One region of the Ensifer sp. R-19 genome, then DNA from elsewhere that is predicted to be linked to it. Evidence: riboswitches for the same ligand, from Rfam matches in the RefSeq annotation. Region 1 holds a riboswitch; each other region holds the start of a gene.
What was found. A riboswitch is a leader RNA that binds a small molecule or an ion and turns the genes downstream of it on or off. The one in region 1 is predicted to bind thiamine pyrophosphate.
Positions count from the first base shown of each region.

Region 1 (4,207 bases):
GCGCCCGCGGCGATGTTCTTCCTTGGCGCCGGCGAGAACCACGCGCGGCTGCACAATCCGGACTATGATTTTCCTGACGAGCTGATCGGCATGGGCGCACGGGTGTTCATGCGGACGATCCGCAACGAGTTGGGGTGAGGGCAGCGCCGGAAGGTCGCTTGCTCAACGGTTGTTGTGATGGCACTCTCAGAAATTGCGCAATTCCCGACGGAGAGCCGTTTGCGCCGCGTCCGGATTTGCCTTCAGGAGGACCAAATGGATGAGCCATTTCAGCTTCCGTGACGCGGTTTGCCTCGCGATTGCCATGGCGGGAGTGGCGAGCGCTTACGCGGCGGATATGCCCGTTGCAGATATCATTCCTGAGCCGCGACAGACTGAGAATGTTAGTCTGCAGGACTTCATCAAGGCCAATCCGGATTGCCTGGAGTTCACCGACCAGTGCTCGCATTGCGCGATCGTCAACGGCGTTGCCGAATGCTCGACGGCGGAGATAGCTTGCATCAAGCGAGAGAACCAGTGCACTAAGCGGACAGCTAAATAGAACATTGCGGTCAGAAATTTCCTGCAGCCGTTCAGCAACATGCAGGGACCGGTTTCCTAAGCTGCCTTCCGAAGCTCCGAGATCTTTTGGAACTCTGCCAAGATATCTGGCGCTTTTTCCTTCGTCGGCGTATGTCCACGCGATTTCGAAGCGACGCTTGGCGGGCAGCGCTCGATGGCGGCGATCTGGTTGTCGGTCGAGTACTTCTGATGCTCGGTCGACATCCGAACGTAGATCGCCGCGCGAACCTTGGGTTGCTCGTCCGAGGGCGGTTGTTCGTCGCCGTTCTCAGTCCAACCGATAACCATGACGTGCCGGTATATCACGTGTGAATTGAGGTCAGAATGCCGGAGTATAGACTGGGGAGGTGGGCAGTATGGTTCTGAATACGGGCACAATGGTTCTAGCATCAGCGCGCGCCGCTAGAGACGATTACTTTGCCGCCGTTGCGGCGGCGCTGCGTCACGAATTGGGTGGGGGAGGCCGTGCGATAAAGACGATCATGCGCTGGACAGGCGCGAGTGGCCGAACGGCAAAGTATTGGCTAGCCGGCGATCGCGGCCCCAACGGATGGCACCTCGTTCTGCTGGCCTGATGAAGTGTTGCAGGTCGTGCTCGCAATGGCACACCGCGATATTCTGTCTGTCACACTCGAACCGCGTGCAGCGGAAGCCGCCTTGGACCGAGCAAGTGCAATTCTCAAAGCATTGCGGTGATATGATGCGATGAGGCGCCTAACATCTATCGTTATGCGTGGAAGGCCCGCCGCCCGGGATTGCATAGGCTCGCGTTCGAAATCCCCTTGCCTTAACGGCCTTCAGGTGGATAGTCTGCCAAGGTCTGTGAAGTCGAACGCTCAGACGGAAGGCTCCTTATGCTTTCGAGGCAAAAGGGGCCTTTTTGCTGGTTGTTTCCTTTCAGGTCCTCCGTCTTCCGCGTCGAGCCGACGCATATACGGGCCTGCTAAACTCAAGCAATTGACATCCCCTGTCACGCTCCCATAGCATTCATGCCTGCCGAGGGGCGCACCTGACAGTGCTGAGATGGCGGTGAGCCAGACCCTTGAACCTGATCCGGATCATACCGGCGTAGGAACGGCAAGGGCCTCTCTGGCACCCCGCGTCTTCGCCGTTCATCTGGATCTCCGTGATTTTGGTTTCGGGAGATCGTTGGTGCCAATACGCCGTTTAGAATGTAGCGACGAAGAACTCCTGGGGGCGGGACGACCGACCCATCGGCTCAATCTGTCGGATTCTTCGAGGTTGCATGGAAGACCCACCTCAGTTTGCGCGTGCTTGAGCCGGTGGCTTGAGACCGCGTTTGCCATATTTGGACCCGCTTCCACATTTCAGCGGAGCCAGGCATGACTGCCATCGCCGTTACTATTGCTGGTTCGGATTCCGGTGGGGGGGCCGGCATCCAGGCGGATCTGAAGACGTTTTCGGCGCTCGGCGTCTATGGTGCCACCGTCATCACGGCCGTCACCGCGCAAAACACCAGAGGTGTGACGGCCGTTGAGGATATCTCTCCGGCTGTCGTTACAGCTCAGATCGATGCTTTGTTTTCGGATCTCGCCGTTGGCGCGGTGAAGGTCGGCATGGTGTCCCGTCAGGAGACGATTGCGGCGATCGCGTCCGGCCTGAAGCAATACGGGCATTTGGCGGTCATCGATCCGGTGATGGTTGCCACTTCAGGTGACATTTTGTTGCGTCCGGATGCGATCGCGATGCTCAAGGGGGAGCTGCTGCCGCTTGGGCTTATCGTGACGCCGAACCTGCCCGAAGCGGCACTGATGACGGGGTGCAGCGTTGCCGAGAATGAGACAGAGATGGGCCGCCAGGCGCAGATGCTGCTGAAGCTTGGTGCGCGCGCCGTGCTCATGAAAGGCGGGCATGCCAAGGGCGACGAAGCTGTCGATATCCTCTTCAACGGGGATACCTCCCTGCGCTTGTCGCGACCCCGGGTCGAGACAAGGAACGATCATGGAACTGGCTGCACGCTATCTGCCGCGATCGCGGCTGGTCTCGCCCGTCGCCGCACCCTCGAGGAGGCGGTTGTCGCCGCCAAGACCTATCTGCATGAGGCGCTTGTTGCTTCATCGGCGCTCAAAATCGGGCAGGGGCGGGGACCGGTTCATCACTTCCATCAGTGGTGGGGCCCGAGCGGTGATTAATTCCATTCCGGCGCTTGGCGCCGGTTCCACCATTCAAGTGGACGTTTAAAAAAACAGGACATTCCATTGCCCGATAAGCAATGGAATGTCCGTCGAGTCGGGAAGTCGGCCGCTTGTAAATGCGAGGTGAGTGCCGGGACGGAGCGCTTTTCGGTTCAGGCCACAGCGGCGCTCGGGTGAACCGACTGTTCCTCCTTGAGCAGTTTCCGATAAAGCGCGATATGTTCGCGGCCGCAGTCGACATGGCTCATCGGGCGCCTGAGGGTTGCCTTGAGGTTGTCCCATGACCTTGGCGTGCTCAGCACATCGATCAGTCGATCAGCAAGATCTTGCGCGCTGCCGGAGCGGAAATGATAGCCGTCCAGCCGATCGCGAACCTTCTCGGCCATGCCGCCGATGTCGGAGCAAATGATCGGCCTCCCATGGTGGAGGGCCTCCTGGATCACGATCGGCGAGTTTTCCCACCAGACAGAAGGCATCACAACCCAGTCGACGGAACGCATCAGCCTGGGCATGTCCTGGTTCTGGTAGGAGCCGTAAAAGCGGACGCGGCGGCCAGCGTCTTCGATCAGTTTCGCGACCCGGTCCTGATACTCGGCCGGCTGACGCTCGAGGTTGCCGCCGAAGATCATCAGCGTGGAATCGTCACCCCAGATATCGTCGGGCACGCGCGATACCGAGTCGATCAGCACGTGAACGCCCTTGAAGGGGGTCATCTGCCCGAAATAGGCAAAACGATTGCGACGTGCCGTCGGCGCCGGCAATTCACGCGCCGGCGTCTTTTCACCCAGGACGATGCCGTTTTCGATCACGAAGATCTTGTCGGCAGCGATGCCCCACTCGACATAGCGATTAGCGAGAAAGGCACTCGGGGCGATGAAGGCGTCGGCAAGGTTCAGCATGCCCCGCACGAACTGCTCGCGGCGTACGAAACGCGAAACCGGGATTTCGGGAAAGCACGTATGGCAGCTGATTGGCGAAGCGCCATTGCAAAGCTGACCCGAGGGCCGCTTCACCATTTGCCCGTGGTTGTGACAGATCGGCAGGTACTCGTGGAAGGTCACGACGATGCGCGCTTTCGGCAGAGCATCGCGCACCGCATAGAGCGCTTCCAGCCCGAAGCCGATGATATGGTGGAAGTGGACGATGTCGGGCTTGATGTCTCCCACAAAGCGCAAGAGGTCGCGACGGATCGCGTCGGTATCGCCGTTGGACAGGAAGAAATGATCAAAGTCCTCGGCATGGTAGAGCACTTCGTCCATCGCCAGGCGAAGGCTCATCAGCGCCGATGCGCCGTGGCGCGGCACGGGATTGCCGACGCGGGCGAGGTAGATCGATTCAATCCCCGGCAGGCCGTTCAATGCCTTGTGCAAACCATGGGAGGCGATCTCGGCGCCGCCCAATGAATGGGTCGGGTGGCCGTGCGAGACGACCAGCACGCGGAGTTTGTCACTCATGCCGAAACCTCATTGTGGGTCGTGGTGTCTGGCTCG
Region 1 is NZ_CP184570.1:308,343-312,549, forward strand. Features, by position in the region: gene ACN9MO_RS20885 (amidohydrolase) at 1-138, shown strand, start outside; gene ACN9MO_RS20890 (hypothetical protein) at 260-541, shown strand; TPP riboswitch at 1,551-1,653, shown strand; gene thiD (bifunctional hydroxymethylpyrimidine kinase/phosphomethylpyrimidine kinase) at 1,905-2,714, shown strand; gene ACN9MO_RS20900 (glycosyltransferase family 4 protein) at 2,870-4,171, opposite strand; gene ACN9MO_RS20905 (hypothetical protein) at 4,168-4,207, opposite strand, start outside.

Region 2 (4,207 bases), on a different replicon from region 1:
GGTGCTGGCAGCGGGCCCGCCGCCAAGCGTCAGCACGAGCGTGAAGCTGGTGGCGCAGAGCATGAAGACGAGGCCGGCCGCGCCTGGCAACAGGCCGCGCAGGACGGGCCATTCGATGAAGCGGAAGAGCGCTCGGGAGGGCATGCCGAGATTGGCAGCGCTGCGCCAGTATTCGGCGGGAATGCGCTCGAGGCCGGCCAGGAACAGGCGCGCCGCAAGCGGCATGTTGAAGAAGACATGGGCAAGCAGGATGCCGAACAGGCCATAGATGCTGATCGGTTGCTCGAGGCCGAGCCAGCGCAGGCCGGAATTGAGGAAGCCCTGGCGTCCCCAGATCTCGATCAGCCCGAGTGCGCCGACGAGAACGGGCAGGCCGAGCGGCAGCGCCATCAGCCGCAACAGCCAGATCCGGCCGAAGAAACGCGGCCGCCGCGCCAGCGCCCGCGCCACCGGTATCGCGAAGAGCACGGACAGCAGAGTGGAAAGGCTTGCCTGCAGCAGCGTGAAGCGGGTGACGCGCCAGATATAGGCGTCGAACAGAGTGCCTTCGTCCGTGCCGCCGGTTTGGGCGAGCAAGGCGGCGATCGCCAGGCCGACGAAGAGCAGGAAGGCGCCGAGGCAAATCGCCCCGGCGACAACAGTCATGCGGTTTTCGCGAAGTGCGAACAATCCGGCCTCAGTTCTTGCTCATGGCAGCAAGCCACTCGTCGATCCAGGCCTTGCGGTTCTTCGCGACCTCTTCCGATGGCAGCAGGAAGGTCTTCTCCGGGTTGACCAGCTTGTTGAAGGCGTCCGGCAGCGGCTCCTTGGTTGCTGCGACCGGCATCATCCAGTTGGTTGTCGGAATGATCGACTGGAATTCCGGACCGGTCATGAACGCGAGGAACTGCTTTGCCAGTTCCGGCTCCTTGGCACTCTTGGTCATGCCGGCGACTTCGATCTGGATGTAGTGACCTTCCGAGAAGGTGGCCGCCTGGTAGCGCTCGGTGTTCTCAGCGACCATGTGGTAGGCGGGCGAGGTGGTGTAGGAGAGCACCATCGGCGCTTCGCCCTTGGTGAAGAGGCCATAGGCTTCCGACCAGCCGGGGGTGACGGTCAGAACACGGTCCTTGAGCTTCGCCCAGGCAGCACCCGCCTCGTCGCCATAGACCGCCTTGACCCAAAGCAGCAATCCGAGGCCCGGCGTCGAGGTGCGCGGGTCCTCGATGACGATCTTCTGCGACGCGTCGCCTTCGACCAGTTCCTTGAGGCTCTTCGGCGGTGTCTTCAGGGTCTCGGTGTCGTAGACGACGGCGAAATGGCCGTAGTCATAGGGCAGGAAGGTGTCGTCGGAGAAGTTGCCGGGCACCTTCAGGTCCTTCGCTTCGATGCCATGCGGTGCGAAGAAGCCCGTTGCCTTTGCTTCCGCCACGAGGTTGGTGTCGAGACCGAGCACGATGTCGGCCTTCGAGGCAGCACCCTCGAGCTTTAGGCGCGTCAAGAGTTCGACGCCATCGGCAACACCGACATAGTTGACCTTGCATTCGCAGGTCTTTTCGAAGGCTTCCGCCACCTTGGCGCCCGGCCCCCATTCGGTGATGAAGCTTTCATAGGTGTAGACGGTCAGCGTCTTGTCGGCAGCGGCGGCATAACCGGTGAAAACAAGGCTTGCGCTTGCGGCCAGCGCTAGCCGGCTAAGTATTTTGAGCTGTGATGAATTGGACATGCGAAGCACCTCTCCCAAAGTTCGTTGTTGCACGGGAAAAGGGCGTATCGGTGCGATCGCGTCTAATCCCTCCGCCGGTATGAGCCGGATCAGGTTCCGCGGGTTGGCGTTTTGACGCCTCTCAGCCTCCGGCCGCCATGCGGTCGGGAGGCACCCCGTTAGAGCGGCAAGAGATTTACCGCTGCGGCGGCTTCATGGCAAGCGGTGTTTGGAATGGGCGACGCATGGGGCGAGCCCATTTTCTGTCGGGCGTTTTCGCCAACCGGCAACTGCGCTATGACACCATCACGCTTGGCCGCAAGGAGGAAATCCCATGCCAGATATGCTAGTTCGCCTTTATGCCCTTCCGGCAGAGCCCCAGTCGCGGCTTGGTTCAGGCATCAGCATCCGTCGCGCCATGGCGCCGGAACGCCGTCTGGTGGTCTCCTGGATCGAAAAGACGTTTGGCGCCGGCTGGGCAGGCGAAGCGGAAGCTGCCTTCTCCTCGACCCCGACACGCATGCACGTCGCGGTGCACGACGAAAAGATCGTCGGCTTTGCCTGCCACGACGTGACAGCGCTCGGCTTCTTCGGCCCAACCGGCGTCGATGAAGGTATGCGTGGGCAGGGCATCGGCGAGGCGCTGCTGCTTGCAAGCCTGACGGCGATGCGCGAGGCGGGCTACGGCTATGCGGTCATCGGTGGCGTCGGCCCGGCGAAGTTCTACGAGCGCGTGGCCGGCGCGATCGAAATTCCCGATTCAACACCCGGGATCTATGCCGGCATGCTATTCCCGGAACCGGTGCCGGAAGGACACTGACGGCTTCGGCAAATTGCTGCGATCGCAGCGGTTTGCGGTTTTCTTCGTTTTCCTTCCGCGATCCTTTGCGCTATGGGCATTGCCATGGCTCGATCGACCTTCACCATATTGCTTGGCGGCGCCCTCTCGGTGACCAGCCGGCTGACAGAGCAGCTCAGCGGCAGCCGCTTCGTTGCCGCTGACGGCGGCATGCGCCATGCCCGCTTGCTCGGCGTCGTGCCGGATGTCTGGGTCGGCGATTTCGATTCGACCGAAGACGCCCTGCTGTCCGAGTTCGCCTCCGTTCCACGCGAGCCCTACCCGGCGGCAAAGGCTGCGACGGATGGCGAGATCGCGGTCGAGGCTGCGTTGTCCCGCGGCGCTGATCGGCTGATCTTTGCCGGCGCGCTTGGCGGCAGCCGCAGCGACCATGCCTTCCTGCACCTGCTGCAGGCCGCAGCGCTTGCCGAGCGCGGGCTTTCGGTGCTGATGACCTCGGGCGAGGAAGAAGCCTACCCGCTGCTGGCAGGCACGCTCGATCTCGACCTGCCGAAAGGTTGTCTCTTTTCCGTGCTGGGATTGACCGAGCTGACCGGCCTTTCGATCGTCAATGCGCGCTATCCGCTTGACGATTTCACCCTGCCGTTCGGATCGTCCCGAACCGTTTCCAACGTCGCGGAGGGTCCCCTTCGCTTCAGCCTCAAGAGCGGACGCGCCATCGTGCTTGCCCGCCCCTATGATCTTTCCGGAGCCTGAGCCTTGGCGCCCCCAATTCTGAAACTCGACGATATCTTCTTGACCTTCGGCGGCGCGCCGCTGCTTGCCGGTGCCAATCTGCAAGTGGAACCGGGCGATCGCATCTGCCTTGTCGGGCGCAATGGCTCGGGCAAGTCGACCTTGATGAAGATCGCCGCGGGCCTTTCAGAGGCACAGTCGGGCGAGGTGTTCCGCCATCCCTCAGCGACCATCCGCTATCTCCACCAGGCGCCGGATTTCGACGGCTACGACACGGTGCAGGCCTATGCCGAAGCCGGCCTCGGACCGAGCGACGATCCCTATCGCGTCGCCTACCTGCTGCAGCATCTGGGCCTGACCGGCGAAGAAGACCCGACGCGCCTTTCGGGCGGTGAGGCGCGCCGTGCCGCACTGGCGCGCGTCATGGCGCCGGAACCTGACATCTTGCTGCTTGACGAACCGACCAACCATCTCGACCTGCCGACGATCGAATGGCTGGAAGAGGAGCTTACCCGCAGCCGTTCGGCGCTGGTGTTGATCTCGCACGACCGGCGCTTCCTGGAGAAGGTCTCGACGGCGACCGTTTGGCTCGACCGTGGCCAGTCGCGCCGGCTCGATCGCGGCTTTGGCCATTTCGAAGCCTGGCGCGACGAGGTGCTGGAGGCCGAGGAACTGGAGCAGCACAAGCTCGGCAAGGCGATCGAGCGCGAGGAGCACTGGCTGCGCTACGGCGTGACGGCGCGGCGCAAGCGCAACATGCGCCGCCTCGGCGAGTTGCAGACCATGCGCGCGGTCTATCGCGGCCACAAGGGGCCTCAAGGCACCGTGCAGGCAACGGCAGCTGACGCCAAGGAGTCCGGCAAGCTGGTGATCGAGGCCGAAAAGGTCAGCAAGGCCTATGGTGACCGCACCATCGTCGCGCCCTTCTCGATCCGCGTCCATCGCGGTGACCGCATCGGTCTCGTCGGTCCGAACGGTGCCGGCAAGAC
Region 2 is NZ_CP184569.1:3,504,970-3,509,176, reverse strand. Features, by position in the region: gene thiP (thiamine/thiamine pyrophosphate ABC transporter permease ThiP) at 1-645, opposite strand, end outside; gene thiB (thiamine ABC transporter substrate binding subunit) at 677-1,705, opposite strand; TPP riboswitch at 1,755-1,873, opposite strand; gene ACN9MO_RS17010 (GNAT family N-acetyltransferase) at 2,019-2,504, shown strand; gene ACN9MO_RS17005 (thiamine diphosphokinase) at 2,589-3,239, shown strand; gene ACN9MO_RS17000 (ABC-F family ATP-binding cassette domain-containing protein) at 3,243-4,207, shown strand, end outside.
Region 2: another riboswitch for thiamine pyrophosphate. It lies ahead of thiB (thiamine ABC transporter substrate binding subunit); the one in region 1 lies ahead of thiD (bifunctional hydroxymethylpyrimidine kinase/phosphomethylpyrimidine kinase).

Region 3 (4,207 bases), 580 kb from region 1:
GAGCCTTACATATCGTTCAACCGATGAGGGGGCAAGCTATTCGCCCAAGGCCCAGCATCCGCCTTGCCGTCGGAAGGGACTGTGAGGCGTCCCTCCCGACGTGTTGCGCTTTAACTCTTAGCTTCGACCTCAGCGACCGGCATATAGAGATCGCCGCCCTCGCGGTATTTCGCGGCCATTGCCTCCAGCCCTTCCTTCTGCGCTTCCGCACGAATGTCGTGCGAGATCCGCATCGAGCAGAATTTCGGGCCGCACATGGAGCAGAAATGCGCGACCTTGTGTGCCTCCTTCGGCAGGGTCTCGTCGTGGAAGTTTCGGGCCGTCTCCGGGTCGAGAGAGAGGTTGAACTGGTCCTCCCAGCGGAACTCGAAGCGGGCGCGCGAGAGAGCGTCGTCGCGCACCTGGGCGGCCGGGTGACCCTTGGCGAGATCGGCGGCGTGGGCGGCGATCTTGTAGGTGATGACGCCCACTTTGACGTCGTTGCGGTCGGGCAGGCCCAGGTGTTCCTTCGGCGTGACGTAGCAGAGCATGGCGGTGCCGAACCAGCCGATCATCGCAGCGCCGATGCCTGACGTGATGTGGTCGTAGCCCGGAGCGATGTCCGTCGTCAGCGGCCCAAGCGTATAGAACGGCGCCTCGCCGCAGACGGCGAGCTGCTTGTCCATGTTCTCCTTGATCTTGTGCATCGGCACGTGGCCGGGGCCCTCGATCATCACCTGACAATCCTTCGCCCAGGCGATCTTGGTGAGTTCGCCGAGCGTTTCGAGTTCGGCAAACTGCGCCGCGTCGTTGGCATCGGCGATCGAGCCCGGGCGCAATCCGTCGCCGAGCGAGAAGGAGACGTCATAGGCGCGGCAGATGTCGCAGATCTCCTCGAAATGCTCGTAGAGGAAGCTTTCCTTGTGGTGATGCAGACACCACTTGGCCATGATCGAGCCGCCGCGGGAGACGATGCCGGTGACGCGATCGACGGTGAGCGGGATGTAGTGCAGGCGTACGCCAGCATGGATGGTGAAATAATCGACGCCCTGTTCGGCCTGCTCGATCAGCGTGTCGCGATAAACCTCCCAGTTGAGGTCCTCGGCAATGCCATTGACCTTCTCCAGCGCCTGGTAGAGCGGCACGGTGCCGATCGGAACCGGCGAATTGCGGATGATCCATTCGCGGATGTTGTGGATGTTGCGGCCGGTCGAAAGGTCCATGACCGTATCGGCGCCCCAGCGCGTCGCCCAGACCATCTTCTCGACCTCCTCGGCCATCGACGAGGTGACAGCGGAGTTGCCGATATTGGCGTTGATTTTCACCAGGAAGTTCCGCCCGATGATCATCGGCTCGGATTCCGGATGGTTGATGTTGGCGGGCAGGATCGCTCTGCCGCTGGCGATTTCCTGGCGCACGAACTCCGGTGTCACATGGTCGGGGATATGGGCGCCGAAGCTTTCGCCGTCGCGAGCTATCGCGCGTGCCGCATCGCGGCCGAGGTTCTCGCGGATCGCCACGAACTCCATCTCCGGCGTGATGATGCCGGCGCGGGCGTAGGCAAGCTGCGTTACCGCCTTGCCGCCAGTCGCCTTGAGCGGCGCGTGCTGGAACGGGAAGGTCGGCGTCAGCCGGTCGCCGCTGGCAAAACCGTTGTCTTCAGGACGGACGATGCGCCCCTCGTAGGTTTCCACGTCGCCGCGCCCGACGATCCAGTTGCGACGGAGTCGCGGCAGCCCCGCCTCGATGCTGATCTCCGCATCGTCGGCGGTATAGGCGCCGGAGGAATCGTAGACGGTAACCGGCGGCTCGCCGGAGGTCGGGTGCAGCGCGATCTCGCGCATCGGCACGCGGATATCCGGGTGGAGGATGCCTGATTTGTGGACCTTGCGGGAGGCGGGAAGCGGGCCTTGGGTGACCGTGAGAGGGGTGGGCTTTGTGGCAATATTCATGACGAGGCTCCAAGTTTGCGATTGGAGACCCAGTTCTGATGCCGGAAGGATGAAAGACGCTCCGCCAGGTGCTGGACGCACGGAATCCTGGCTTCGATATCTGCACCGTCCCTACGCCAGTATGAACTGGATCAGGTTCAACGGGTCACTGCGCCACAGCCGGTAAGCCGGCCATCCAGCAGAATCTCAGCCCCTTGCGGGACCCCCCTGGTGAATGCCCAAGAGATAGCCATCGAACGGCACGGGTCGTCAAGCGCGAATTCGCCCGTCGACGAAGATGCAATTTTTGGGTGTATTTTGGCCGCTGACGAGAGTTAGCTGCCGGATTTTTCCGGAACGCCGCGCTCCGCATAGTCGGCTCGGTTGATGCCGTGGCGCTGGAGCTTGTCGTAGAATGTCTTGCGCGGAATACCGAGCGCCTCGATCGTCGCCTTGACGTCGCCGCGCTGGGCGCGAAGCACTTCCTTCAGGATCTCTGCCTCGTAGCGTTCGAGCCGTTCCGGTAGCGCGAAACCCGGCTGTTCTGCTGGCGCAACCGGCTGTCCCAGCGGGCCTTCGACGCCGAGCGCCACGCGTTCGGCAAAATGTGAGAGTTCGCGCACATTGCCGGGCCAGGCATGGGTCATCAGGTGTTGCTGCACTGCCGGCGAGACGTGAGGCACGTCCCGCTTGAAGCGCTCCGCCGCCCGCGTCAGGAAGTGCGAAAAGAGCAGCGGGATATCATCGCGGCGCTCGCGCAGCGGCGGGATCGACAGCGTTACGACGTTCAATCGGAAGTAGAGATCTTCACGAAAGTCCCCGCGCTGGGCCGGGTCGCCGAGATCGATCTTGGCGGCGGCGATGACGCGAATATCGACGGGGCGCACCTGGTTGGTGCCGAGCGGCGTGATCTCGCGGGCTTCGAGAACGCGCAGCATCTTGACCTGGGTCGCCGGCGGCATCGCCTCGATCTCGTCAAGAAACAGGGTGCCGCCGCTCGCATGTTCGATGCGACCCACACGCTTCTTCAGGGCGCCGGTGAAGGCGCCCTGTTCGTGACCGAAGAGTTCGCTCTCGATCACCGTTTCCGGCAGCGCGCCGCAGTTCAGCGCCACGAAATTGCCGTCGCGGCGCCGGCTCCAATTGTGGAGCAGCGTCGCGACCACCTCCTTGCCGCTGCCGGTTTCACCGGCGACGAGCACGTCGACATCCGTGTCGGCGATGTGCCGGATCGTCTGGCGCAAGCGCTCCATGACCGGCGTCTGGCCGATCAGCGGCAGGCTGTCGCCGGCCGTTTCGGCCGCCCGTTTGAGCGCGCGGTTCTCCATGACGAGACTGCGCTTTTCCAGCGCGCGGCGCACGCTCTGCACCAGCCGGTCGGCGGCAAAGGGTTTTGGGATGAAGTCGTAGACGCCATCCTGCAGCGCCTGAACTGCCATCGGTATGTCGCCGTGGCCGGTCACCAGGATCACGGGCAGGTCGGCATCGAAGGCAGCGATGCGGCGAAAGAGCTGCAGCCCGTCGATGCCGGGCATGCGGATATCACTGACGACAATGCCATCAAAATTCGCGTCGAGGGTTCCCAAGGCTTCGGCGGCGCTTGCAAGCGAAGTGACGGCGAATCCGGCGAGCTCCAGCGTCTGCGTCATCGCCTTGCGCAGATCGTTGTCGTCGTCGATGAGGTAGACGGATGGCTGCATCGCTCAGGCCCTCTTCAGGCGCACCGTGAAGACGGTGCCCTTGTCGCTGGTTTCGACTGATATCTCGCCGCCATAGTCGGCGACGATCTCCTGGGAGATGGCGAGTCCAAGGCCGAGCCCTTCGTCCTTCGAGGTGTTGAACGGCGTGAACAGATCCTCGCGGATATGCTGTGGTATGCCGGGGCCGTTGTCGGTAACGACAAGCAAGACCGTGCCGGAAGGGTCCTCCTCACAGCGCACGCGGATCTCGGCATCGCTGCGCTCGCCGAGTGCCTCCAAGGCATTTTGCAGCAGATTGATCAGGACCTGTTCAAGACGGATGCGGCTGCCGTAAACGCTGAGCCCGTTTTCCGGCAGGTCGATGACGATGGCATCCATGCGGCCGGCAAAGCGGCTGCGAAGCAGCATCAAGGCGCCCTCGATCACCTCGCGCATCGGTGTCGGCTCGGCGACGAAGCGGCCCTTGCGGGCAAAGCTGCGGAGTTCGTCGGTGATGGTACCGACCCTTTCGGTCAGCTCGGCGATGCTGACGAGGTTCTCCACCGCCGTTTGCTGCTGCCCCCGGTCGAGGAAGGTGCGGGCATTGTCGGCATAGGC
Region 3 is NZ_CP184570.1:2,123,937-2,128,143, forward strand. Features, by position in the region: gene thiC (phosphomethylpyrimidine synthase ThiC) at 111-1,931, opposite strand; TPP riboswitch at 2,022-2,150, opposite strand; gene ACN9MO_RS29040 (sigma-54-dependent transcriptional regulator) at 2,246-3,610, opposite strand; gene ACN9MO_RS29045 (sensor histidine kinase) at 3,614-4,207, opposite strand, start outside.
Region 3: another riboswitch for thiamine pyrophosphate. It lies ahead of thiC (phosphomethylpyrimidine synthase ThiC); the one in region 1 lies ahead of thiD (bifunctional hydroxymethylpyrimidine kinase/phosphomethylpyrimidine kinase).

Region 4 (4,207 bases), 730 kb from region 1:
TTGCCCCGGCGACGGCGGTGTTGAGCAGAACCGCGTCGAAGCCGAGTTCCATCACTGTCGTTGCGTGTGAGGGCCGGCCGATGCCGGCATCGACGATCAGCGGCATATCCGGAAAATGGGCCCGCATGGCGCGCAGCGCCGGGATGTTCTGTGGCCCCATGGCGCTGCCGATCGGCGCGCACCAGGGCATCAGCACCTTGCATCCGGCCTCGACGAGGTGCTCGCCGACCACGAGGTCGTCGGTCGTGTAGGGGAAGACCTCGAAGCCTTCGGCGCAAAGAATGCGTGCTGCTTCGACCAGCCCGAAGACATCGGGCTGAAGCGTATCCTGATGGCCGATGACTTCGAGCTTGATCCAGTTGGTGCCGAAGACCTCGCGCGCCATCTTGGCGGTCAGCACCGCCTCCGACACCGAGTGGCAGCCGGCGGTGTTGGGCAGCACGTGCACGCCGAGCGACCGGATCAGGTCGAAGAAAGCGCCGCCCTGACGGCCGCCGGCGGTTTCGCGGCGCAGCGAAACCGTGACAATCTCGGTCGCCGACGACCGAACCGCGTCTTCGAGCGCGGCAGGCGAGGGGTAGCGGGCGGTGCCCAGAAGCAGGCGGGAACGCAGTTCCTGTCCATAAAGCGTCAGCATGTCTCAGCCTCCTTTCATCGGCGAGAGAATTTCGATCCGGTCGCGATCGCTGAGGGAATGGGCCGAGCGGTCGGCTCGGTGCACCAGCTCGCCGTTGACGGCGGTGGCAAGCCAATCCCCTTCGAAGTCGAGTGCGGCCAGGAGTTCGGCAAGGGTCGTGACTGTGAGTTCGTGATCCTCGCCGTTGACGGTCAATTTCATGCGGCGTCTCCCTTCAGGTTCTGGGCAAGGGCAAGGTTCGCCGCTTCCTCGGCCAGGGCCGGTGAAAGCAGGAAGCCGTGGCGATAGAGCCCGTTGAGCGTGATGGTGTTTCCGGCGCGCATGACGCGCGGCAGATTGTCGGCAAAGGCCGGCCGGACGCCGGTGCCGGTTTCGAGAAGGCGCGCCTCACCGAAGGCGGGGTGAAGCGCATAGGCTGCGTTCAGCAACTCCATCAGCGAACGGGCGGCGATCGGACCGCCGTCGTCGGTTTCGATCATGGTCGCGCCGCACATGAACAGACCATTGCCGCGCGGTACGATGTAGAGCGGGATGCGCGGGTGGATGAGACGGACTGGCCGCGACAATTCCACTTCACCGGTCTGCAGATAGAGCATCTCGCCGCGCACGCCTCGCAGACCGGTGGTGCCGCCGATTCTTGCGCCGCCGCTACAGTCGGCGATCAGATCGCTGTCGCTGCTATTATCCGCCTCGCCGATGAAGGCGACGCTGTGCTCGACGAGCTTTTGCCGCAGCAAGACAAGCGCCCGGCGCGGGTCGAGATGCGCCTCGCCGGGGAAGAACAACGCCTCTCGGAAGCGACCGGCAAGCGCCGGCTCCAGCCTCGCGATCGCTTCTCCGTCGAGCCATTCGAAGCCGGACGTGCGCGAAGCGAAGCGTTTGAGTTCGCCGACGTCTCGCGGCGGAGCGACGACGAGGGTGCCGTTGCGTGACACTTCGCCCGGAAGCGCGCGGTCCCACCAGTCGATGGCGCCGATGCCGCGCGTCAGCACCGTTTCCTCGGCGCTCTCGCGTTCGCACCAGGGCGCCAGCATGCCGCCGGCAAACCACGACGCCGCCCCGCGGAAGTCTGGCTGCCGCTCGGCAACGGCCACCCCGACGCCACGGCCGATCAGCTCATGTGCCAAGGTCAGCCCGACGACGCCGGCGCCTTTGATCAGGATGCGCATGGTCAATGCGCCCAGCTGCGGCGAGCCGAACGTCGGTCTGAAGGAAGCAGAATCGCGATGAAGATACGCATTGCCGAGGCTCCATTGTTGGAGACCCAGTTCGGACCGGAAGAGAGGGAAGGACGCCTTGCCGAGATCTGCTCGCGCGAACGCGAATGCGGCAGCGATGTCTGCACCGTCCCTACGCCAGTATGAACTGGATCAGGTTCAACGGGTCACTGCGCCGCGGAAACCGCCTAGCAGAATCTCAGCCCCTTGTCGGGACACCCCTGGTGAATGCTTCAAACTGAGCGGCTGGATCGGATTTTGTCAAGGGCTGCCGGTGTGTACCTCGTGCGCAAAAAATTATCTATAAAAAGTGGAAGGACATGTGTTCTTGAGGCTCGCTGGTGTCGGTAGCGGGCATCGGTCGAGAGATCTACGGCTAGTGCAAGGCGCAAGGTCCCGAAAATCCGGGCATCTGGCCGTTGCTGTCATCGCCATCAGCTGATGCCGCCGAAAGTCGCGGTATTTGCCCTTCTGGTTGCACCAGTTGAAGCACGCAAAGGCACGCTGTGATTGAATTGTTAGAGTAAACTCTCCTTCTGGATGGTTGCTCGATGCAGTGTCCGTGAAAATTATAGATAATAATGCATTCTATCTATTTTGCTCTGCCGCAAACAGGGAAGTGAACGAACATGCTGGATACAAACAGTTCGACCGAGCCGACCTCCGGAGCCACCAAATCCGCCAAAACCGGTTGGATTCTGGCCGACGCACAAAAAATCTATAATTTGCCATTCAACGACCTTCTGTATCGTGCGCAGTCCGTTCACCGCGCCCAGTTCGACCCCAATGCCATCCAGATGAGCCGCCTGCTCTCGATCAAGACCGGCGGTTGTGCCGAAGACTGCGGCTATTGCAGCCAGTCGGCGCACTACCCGACGGGGCTGAAAGCGTCGAAACTGATGGAAGTCGAACGGGTTCTTGCGGAAGCACGGAAAGCGAGGGACGGCGGCGCGACGCGCTATTGCATGGGCGCCGCCTGGCGCAGCCCGAAGGAGCGCGACATGGAGGCGATCGTCGCCATGGTCCGGGGCGTGCGGTCGCTCGGCATGGAGACCTGCATGACGCTTGGCATGCTGACGCCGGAACAATCCGGGCGGCTCGCAGATGCTGGGCTCGATTACTACAACCACAATGTCGATACGTCGGAGCGCTTCTACGGCGAGATCATCACCACCCGCAGCTTTGCCGACCGGCTGGAAACGTTGGCGAACGTCCGCGATGCCGGCATCAAGGTCTGTGCCGGCGGTATTCTCGGCATGGGCGAGACGGCTGACGATCGGATATCGATGCTGGTGACGCTTGCCAATCTGCCGGTGCCCCCAGAAAGCGTGCCGATCAACATGCTGATTCCGATCCCGGGCTCGAAGCTTGCCGATGCGGCGCCGGTCGATCCGATCGATTTCGTTCGCACCATCGCCCTGGCGCGCATCCTGATGCCGCAGTCGCATGTCCGCCTTTCGGCCGGCCGCACCGATATGAGCGACGAGATGCAGGCGCTCTGTTTCTTTGCCGGCGCCAATTCGATCTTCGTCGGCGAGACGTTGCTGACCGCCGACAATCCCGGCGAGGACCACGACGCGGCACTCTTCCGTCGCCTGGGACTGAAACCGATGGCATCAGCGGCAAAACAGGACGCGGCCGAATGAGCGTGAGCCTCTTCGCTCGCCAGGAGAAGACGCTTTCTGGCCTCGAACGCAAAGGGCGTCGGCGCGAGCTTGTCGCGGTTGGTGGCGTTGACTTCACCTCCAACGACTATCTGGCGCTCGCCGGATCGCCGCGTCTGAAGGCCGCAATTGGCTCAGCGATCGACCGCGGCGTGCCGGTCGGATCTGGCGGTTCGCGGCTGTTGCGCGGCAACCACAGGGAACATGAGGCGCTGGAGGCGGAGGCGGCCGCCTTCTTTGGCGTGGAGCGAACGCTGTTCTTCGGCAGCGGCTATGCGGCCAATGCCGCCTTGTTTTCGACGCTGCCGCAGCGCGACGATATTATCGTCCACGATGCCCTGATCCATGCGAGTGCCCATGAGGGTATCGCCGCAAGCAGGGCCGGTGCGATCGCGGTCAAGCATAGCGACGTTGACGCCTTTGCCGATGCGATCGGTGCGTGGCGCAAGCGCGGCGGCATGGGACATCCGTGGATTGCCGTCGAAAGCCTCTATTCGATGGACGGCGACCGGGCGCCGCTTGCAGACCTCGCCGCGCTCGCCGATCGGCATGATGGATTTCTGGTGGTCGACGAAGCGCATGCGACCGGCGTCTTCGGGCCAGATGGCCGCGGTTTGACGGCCGAATTGGACGGCAGGGAAAATCTCGTCGTGCTGCATACCTGCGGCAAGGCGCTCGGCGTTTCCGGC
Region 4 is NZ_CP184570.1:1,976,107-1,980,313, forward strand. Features, by position in the region: gene ACN9MO_RS28325 (thiazole synthase) at 1-637, opposite strand, end outside; gene thiS (sulfur carrier protein ThiS) at 641-838, opposite strand; gene thiO (glycine oxidase ThiO) at 835-1,806, opposite strand; TPP riboswitch at 1,967-2,087, opposite strand; gene bioB (biotin synthase BioB) at 2,484-3,500, shown strand; gene ACN9MO_RS28345 (8-amino-7-oxononanoate synthase) at 3,497-4,207, shown strand, end outside.
Region 4: another riboswitch for thiamine pyrophosphate. It lies ahead of thiO (glycine oxidase ThiO); the one in region 1 lies ahead of thiD (bifunctional hydroxymethylpyrimidine kinase/phosphomethylpyrimidine kinase).